2 linked regions of the Massilia sp. METH4 genome follow. Each later gene encodes a partner of the first gene's protein in a complex. Links are inferred from orthologs where the notes say so. Each region holds a gene or a part of one and is shown on either strand. Other genes may lie near its edges.

Region 1 (3,496 bases):
AGTACTCCTGCGTGAATATTTACCAAACGATCATTATAAGACAGGGCCTGTGGACAACATACCACGGGACAGATGAATTTTTTGCTGCAAGGCTGGGAGCTTTTCCGCGTGCGTCGCGCAGCGGAATGTGAATACTGGTATTATATACAGTATTTGCCAGCCATGGCTTGCCAGCGTGTGATTCGCATCAATTCGGCCCGGATTGGCCCGAGTCGGGCCCAATTCAGCCATCAGGACTTGAAACAGGGCTTGAAATCGAATCGAACGCCTGCATAGTGGACTGGTTGGTCTCCGGACGCCGCGCTGCATTGTCAAGTCTTCAAGCGGATGATCGTTCCAGGTGGGCCGTCCTGTCGTTTCTCGCATATTCAAGGCACATACATACATGGAAGAAATCCGCATTCGCGGCGCGCGCACCCATAACCTGAAGAACATCAACCTCGATCTGCCCCGCAACAAACTGATCGTGATCACCGGCCTGTCCGGTTCCGGCAAGTCGTCGCTGGCGTTCGACACGCTGTATGCGGAAGGCCAGCGCCGCTACGTCGAGTCGCTGTCGGCCTATGCGCGCCAGTTCCTGCAACTGATGGAAAAGCCGGACGTGGACATGATCGAAGGCCTGTCGCCGGCGATCTCGATCGAGCAGAAGGCCACGTCGCACAACCCGCGCTCCACCGTGGGCACCGTGACGGAGATCCACGACTACCTGCGCCTCCTGTACGCTCGCGTGGGCACGCCGTATTGCATCAATCACCCGGACCACGCGCTGTCGGCGCAGTCGGTGTCGCAGATGGTCGATGCCGTGCTGGCGATGCCGGAAGGGACGAAGCTGATGATCATGGCGCCCGTGGTGGCCAACCGCAAGGGCGAGCATGCCGACCTGTTCGAGCAGATGCAGGCCCAGGGCTTCGTGCGCTTCCGCATCCAGAGCGGCACGAACGATGCGAAGATCTATGAAGTGGACGACCTGCCGAAGCTGAAGAAGACGGAAAAGCACACGATCGACGTGGTGATCGACCGCGTGAAGGTGAACCCGGACATCAAGCAGCGCCTGGCCGAGAGCTTCGAGACCGCGCTGCGCATCGCCGACGGCCGCGCCATCGCCTATGACATGGATGCCGGCACCGAGCACGTGTACTCGAACAAGTTCGCCTGCACCAGCTGCGGCTATTCGCTGCAGGAACTGGAACCGCGCCTGTTCTCGTTCAATAACCCGATGGGTGCCTGCCCCGAGTGCGATGGCCTGGGCCATATCGAGTTCTTCGATCCGAAGCGGATCGTGGCCTTCCCGAACCTGTCGCTCGCTTCCGGCGCAGTGAAGGGCTGGGATCGCCGCAACCAGTTCTACTTCTCCATGCTGCAAAGCCTGGCGGACCATTACGGCTTCGACCTGGACACGCCGTTCGAGAAACTGCCGGTCAGCGCGCAGAACGCCGTGCTGCACGGCTCCGGCAAGAACGTGATTCCGTTCGCCTACGTGAACGAGCGCGGCCGTACCGTGATCAAGGAGCACACGTTCGAAGGCGTGGTGAACAACCTGGCACGCCGCTACCGCGAAACGGATTCGATGGCCGTCAAGGAAGAGCTGGCCAAGTTCATCAACGAGAAGAAGTGCCCGGCCTGCGAAGGCGCGCGCCTGCGCGTGGAAGCACGCCACGTGAAGGTGGGCACCGGCACGCAGGAAAGGGCGATCTACCAGATCGCCGAGAAGCCGCTGCGCGACACGCTGTCGTTCTTCGAGCAGCTGCAGCTTGCCGGCGCCAAGCGCGATATCGCCGACCGCATCGTCAAGGAAATCGTCTCGCGCCTCTCGTTCCTGAACAACGTGGGTCTCGACTACCTGTCGCTGGACCGTTCGGCCGACACGCTGTCCGGCGGCGAAGCCCAGCGTATCCGCCTGGCCTCGCAGATCGGTTCCGGCCTGACGGGCGTGATGTACGTGCTCGACGAACCGTCGATCGGCCTGCACCAGCGCGACAACGACCGGCTGATCGACACCCTGAAACACCTGCGCGACATCGGCAACAGCGTGCTGGTGGTGGAGCACGACGAGGATGCGATCCGCACCGCCGACTACATCGTGGACATGGGCCAAGGCGCCGGCGTGCATGGCGGCGACGTGATCGCGGCCGGCCCGCTGAAGGATATCCTGAAGAACAAGCAGTCGCTGACGGCGCAATACCTGAACGGCTCGCTGAAGATCGAGGTGCCGAAGAAGCGCACGGCGGCCGATCCGAAGAAACAGCTCGTCATCACGGGCGCGCGCGGCAACAACCTGAAGAACCAGACGCTGTCGGTGCCGGTCGGCTTGCTCACCTGCGTGACGGGCGTTTCCGGCTCCGGCAAGTCGACCCTGGTGAACGACACGCTGTACCCGGCGCTGTCGCGCCACCTGTACGGCTCGCAGACGGAACCGGCGGAGCACGATTCGATCAGCGGCCTGGAACACTTCGACAAGGTGATCTCCGTCGACCAGGCGCCGATCGGCCGCACGCCGCGCTCGAACCCGGCCACGTACACGGGCGTGTTCACGCCGATCCGCGACCTGTTCGCGACGGTGCCGACGGCGAAGGAACGGGGCTACAGCGCCGGCCGCTTCTCGTTCAACGTGAAGGGCGGCCGCTGCGAGGCCTGCCAGGGCGACGGCGTGCTGAAGGTGGAGATGCACTTCCTGCCGGACGTGTACGTGCCTTGCGACGTGTGCCACGGCAAGCGCTACAACCGGGAAACGCTCGAAGTGCACTACAAGGGCAAGAGCATCACCGAAGTGCTGGAGATGACGGTGGAAGACGCGCACGAGTTCTTCAAGCCCGTGCCGACGATCGCCCGCAAGTTGCAAACGCTGCTCGACGTGGGCCTGGGCTATATCAAGCTGGGGCAGAGCGCCACCACGCTCTCGGGCGGCGAGGCGCAGCGCGTGAAGCTGTCGCTGGAACTGTCCAAGCGCGATACCGGCCGCACGCTGTACATCCTCGACGAGCCGACGACGGGCCTGCACTTCCACGACATCGACCTGCTGCTGAAGGTGATCCACCGCCTGCGCGACCAGGGCAACACGCTCGTGATCATCGAGCACAACCTGGACGTGATCAAGACGGCCGACTGGATTGTCGACCTGGGCCCCGAGGGCGGCGCCGGCGGCGGCCGCATCATCGCCACCGGCACGCCGGAGGAAGTGGCGAAGAACCCGGAAAGCGTGACGGGCAAGTACCTGGTGCCGCTGCTGAAGAAGAAGTAAGCGGCCCCACGGTCCACCAAGCCGGCTCTCCGAGCCGGCTTTTTTATTGCCTGAAAAATGGGGTACGTCCCCATTTTTCAGGCAACATCCATGAGCTGGCACCGAAACATGCCGTCTCAATAAAAGGTGAAATCTTCGTTGCACCTCGGGATGCCCTGCACGGCATCGGCCACGACATACCACACCAGCCCGGCGACGGGCAGCACCAGCAACCACAGAGCGGCCATCACAGCCTCCTAGTCCAGTTCCATTTCGCAC
Region 2 (4,096 bases), 3.6 Mb from region 1 along the record:
GCACCTTGCACCAGCTCACCCGCGACCAGACGCTGTACCAGCAGGCCGTCGACCTCGGCGCACCGCCGCCGCTGCCGCCGCGCAACCTGCTGCTGCAGGCGCTCGGGCCGTCGCCGGCGTTGCAGCCGGACGTCGCCACCTGGCTCCCGGCGGCCGGCGACGTCTACTTGCTGTGCAGCGACGGCCTGCATGGCGAATCGGCGCCCGAAGCCATCGGCGCCGTGCTTGCCCAGGCAAGGCCGGACAACCTGGACACCTGTTGCGCGGAACTGGTGGCCATGGCCAAGCGCGACGGCAGCCGGGACAACATCACGGCGGTGCTGCTGCACTATCGCGGCTGACGCAATCCCCGCCCTACCCGGGCGACGCGCCCCTGGCGCATCGACTATAATGTCGCCTTGCCGCGAACGCGGTCTCCGTTACAGTCCGTCAGCCTTCCTGCCGCATGCCTTTCGACTTTACACGAGCACTCCCCAAACCCGGCAACCGCTTCGCGCTTCCCGCGCTGTACGGTTCGGCCGATTCCTATGCGCTGGCACAGGCAGCGCTGCAACTGAAGAGTGAAGGCCGCATGCTGGCCATCTTCGTGGCCCAGGCCAGCGACGGCCAGCGCCTGCTCGACGAGATCCCGTGGTTCGCGCCAGGCCTGCGCTGCCACCTGCTGCCCGACTGGGAAACACTGCCGTACGACGCGTTCTCGCCACACCAGGACCTGGTGTCCGAGCGCCTGGCGACCCTGCACGAGATCCGCAGCGGCCAGTGCGACGTGGTACTGGTGCCGGCTACCACCGCGCTGGTGCGCATGGCGCCGCCATCGTTCCTGGCCGCCTACACGTTCTTCTTCAAGAAAGGCGAGTCGCTCGACGAGGCGGCCCTCAAGGCGCAATTGACGCTGGCCGGCTACACGCACGTGACGCAGGTGATGTCGCCCGGCGAATACTCGGTACGCGGCGGCCTGATCGACCTGTTCCCGATGGGCTCCGCCCTGCCCTACCGGCTCGACCTGTTCGGCGACACCATCGAGACGATCCGCACCTTCGACGCCGACACGCAGCGCTCACTGTACCCGGTGAACGAGGTGCGCCTGCTGCCGGGGCGCGAATTCCCGATGGACGAGGCGGCGCGCACCACGTTCCGCAACCGCTGGCGCGAGACGTTCGAGGGCGATCCCTCGCGCTCGGTGGTCTACAAGGACATCAAGAGCGGCATCGCCTCGGCCGGCATCGAATACTACCTGCCGCTGTTCTTCGACGAGACGGCCACGCTGTTCGACTACCTGCCCGGTGGTGCGGCGCTGGCGCTGGTGGGCGACATCGACGGGGCGATCCGCCGCTTCTGGGGCGACACCGAGAGCCGCTACAAGTTCCTGAAGGCCGACCGCGAGCGCCCGATCCTGCCTCCTGAAGCCATCTTCCTGCGCGACGAAACCTTTTTCACGCTGGCCAAGGCCCACGCGCGCCTCACGATCGGCAAGAGCGTCGACGGCGAACCGTCCGAGCTTTCCGCGCCTATACCGAACGTGGCCGTGAACCGGCACCTGGACGATCCGCTGACGAACCTGCGCGCGTATGCGCTGCGGCCCGACCTGCGCGTGATGATCTGCGCGGATTCGGCCGGCCGCCGCGAGACGCTACAGCAGTACTTCGCCGAGTTCGACCTGCATCCGGCACTGGTGGACGGCTACGCGGGCTTCCTCGCCGCGCACGACCGCCTCGTGCTCGGCGTGGCGCCGCTGCAGGCCGGCTTCGAGCTGCGCGCCGGCGACGACACGCTGGTCTTCATCACGGAAACCGAGCTGTATGCCGGCACCGGCCGCCGCGTGGGCAAGAAGAAGCAGGAAGCCGTCACCCAGGTCGAGTCGATGGTGCGCGACCTGTCGGAGCTGAAGATCGGCGACCCGGTGGTGCACATCAACCACGGCATCGGCCGCTACATGGGCCTGGTGTCCATGGATCTGGGCGAAGGCGAAACGGAATTCCTGCACCTGGAATACGCGAAGGACACGAAGCTCTATGTGCCCGTGTCGCAGCTGCATGTGATTTCGCGCTATTCCGGCGGCGCGCCGGAGGATGCGCCGCTGCACGCGCTGGGTTCCGGCCAGTGGGACAAGGCCAAGCGCAAGGCGGCCGAGCAGGTCCGCGATACCGCGGCCGAGCTCTTGAACCTGTACGCGCGCCGTGCCGCGCGCCAGGGCCATGCGTTCGAATATTCGTCGCACGACTACGAGCGCTTCGCCGAGAGCTTCGGCTTCGACGAAACGCCGGACCAGGCGGCCGCGATCCTGAACGTGATCCGCGACATGACCTCGGGCAAGCCGATGGACCGGCTGGTGTGCGGCGACGTGGGCTTCGGCAAGACCGAGGTGGCGCTGCGCGCCGCCTTCATCGCCGTGATGGGCGGCAAGCAGGTTGCCATCCTGGCCCCCACCACGCTGCTGGCCGAACAGCACGCGCAAACCTTCGCCGACCGCTTCGCCGACTGGCCCGTGAAGATCGCGGAAATGTCGCGCTTCCGCACCGGCAAGGAAATCGCCAACGCGATCAAGGGCATGGCCGACGGCACGCTCGATATCGTCATCGGCACGCACAAGCTGCTGTCGGACGACGTGAAGTTCTCCCGCCTGGGCCTTGTCATCATCGACGAGGAACACCGCTTCGGCGTGCGCCAGAAGGAGGCGCTGAAATCCCTGCGCGCCGAGGTCGACGTGCTGACGCTGACGGCCACGCCGATCCCCCGCACCCTGGGCATGGCGCTGGAAGGCTTGCGCGATTTTTCCGTGATCGCCACCGCGCCGCAGAAGCGCCTGGCCATCAAGACATTCGTGCGCAGCGAGGGGGAATCGATCATCCGCGAGGCCGTGCTGCGCGAGCTGAAGCGCGGCGGCCAGGTGTACTTTCTGCACAACGAGGTGGAGACGATCCAGAACCGCCTCGCCCAACTGACCGAACTGCTGCCCGAGGCGCGCATCGCCGTGGCCCACGGCCAGATGCACGAGCGCGACCTGGAGAAGGTGATGCGCGACTTCGTGGCGCAGCGCTACAACATCCTGCTGTGCACCACGATCATCGAAACGGGCATCGACGTGCCCACCGCGAACACGATCATCATGCACCGGGCCGACAAGTTCGGCCTGGCCCAGCTGCACCAGCTGCGCGGCCGCGTGGGCCGGTCGCACCACCAGGCCTATGCCTACCTGCTGGTGAGCGACGTGCAGTCGCTGTCGAAGCAGGCGCAGCGCCGCCTCGACGCGATCCAGCAGATGGAGGAACTGGGCAGCGGCTTCTACCTCGCCATGCACGACCTGGAAATCCGCGGTGCCGGCGAGGTGCTGGGCGAAAGCCAGTCCGGCGAGATGCTCGAGGTGGGCTTCCAGCTGTACACCGACATGCTGAACGAGGCCGTGCGCGCGCTGAAGGCCGGCAAGGAGCCGGACCTGGCGGCGCCGCTGTCGACGACCACCGAGATCAACCTGCACGTGCCCGCGCTGCTGCCGGCCGATTTCTGCGGCGATGTGCACGAGCGCCTGTCGCTCTACAAGCGCCTGGCGAACTGCGAATCGCAGGAAGCGATCGACGGCCTGCAGGAGGAATTGATCGACCGCTTCGGCAAATTGCCGGAGCCGGCCAAGGCCCTCATCGAAACGCACCGGCTGCGGATCGCCGCGAAGACCGTGGGCATTGTTAAAATCGATGCCCATGGAGAAGCAGCGAACCTGCAATTCATGCCGCAGCCGCCCATCGACCCGATGCGCATCATCACCCTGATCCAGAAGCACCGCCACATCAAGCTGAACGGGCAGGACAAACTGAAGATCACCGCGAGCATGCCCGACCTGGCGGCGCGTGTCGCACAGATCAAGACCGCGATCAAACAACTGACTTCTCCGTGAAGCCAGCTTCGAACTTAGCCCAATGACTCAAGTACAAGACGTAACGATGAACCTCGTCCTGCAAGGCCTGGACGATTGCAAGCCGCGCCTGGAGCGCATCGCCGCGCTGACCGCACCGCAGCGCATCGTGTCCATTTCCGCCAACGCGCTGCGCTGCGAAGGCATCGCCTTCTCGCCGGCGCTGCGCCAGACCATCGAAGTGGCCGC

The links. The genes of interacting proteins can lie anywhere in the genome.
Region 2: the proteins of uvrA (region 1) and mfd are in contact, whole or in part, in a crystal structure (PDB 4DFC), measured with the Escherichia coli proteins. The link is inferred for Massilia sp. METH4 from one-to-one orthologs.

Annotation. Positions count from the first base shown.
Region 1 is NZ_CP146614.1:1,491,569-1,495,064, forward strand. The notes cover bases 9-3,438. They hold uvrA (excinuclease ABC subunit UvrA), read left to right. Parts: upstream 9-385; coding sequence 386-3,238; downstream 3,239-3,438. UniProt on the Escherichia coli protein: The UvrABC repair system catalyzes the recognition and processing of DNA lesions. UvrA is an ATPase and a DNA-binding protein. A damage recognition complex composed of 2 UvrA and 2 UvrB subunits scans DNA for abnormalities.
Region 2 is NZ_CP146614.1:5,090,870-5,094,965, reverse strand. The notes cover bases 60-4,089. They hold mfd (transcription-repair coupling factor), read left to right. Parts: upstream 60-445; coding sequence 446-3,889; downstream 3,890-4,089. Other genes in these bases: serB (phosphoserine phosphatase SerB), read left to right, coding at 3,936-4,089; V6Z91_RS22350 (protein phosphatase 2C domain-containing protein), read left to right, coding at 60-341. In the rest of the region: more of V6Z91_RS22350, read left to right, coding at 1-59; more of serB, read left to right, coding at 4,090-4,096. UniProt on the Escherichia coli protein: Couples transcription and DNA repair by recognizing RNA polymerase (RNAP) stalled at DNA lesions. Mediates ATP-dependent release of RNAP and its truncated transcript from the DNA, and recruitment of nucleotide excision repair machinery to the damaged site.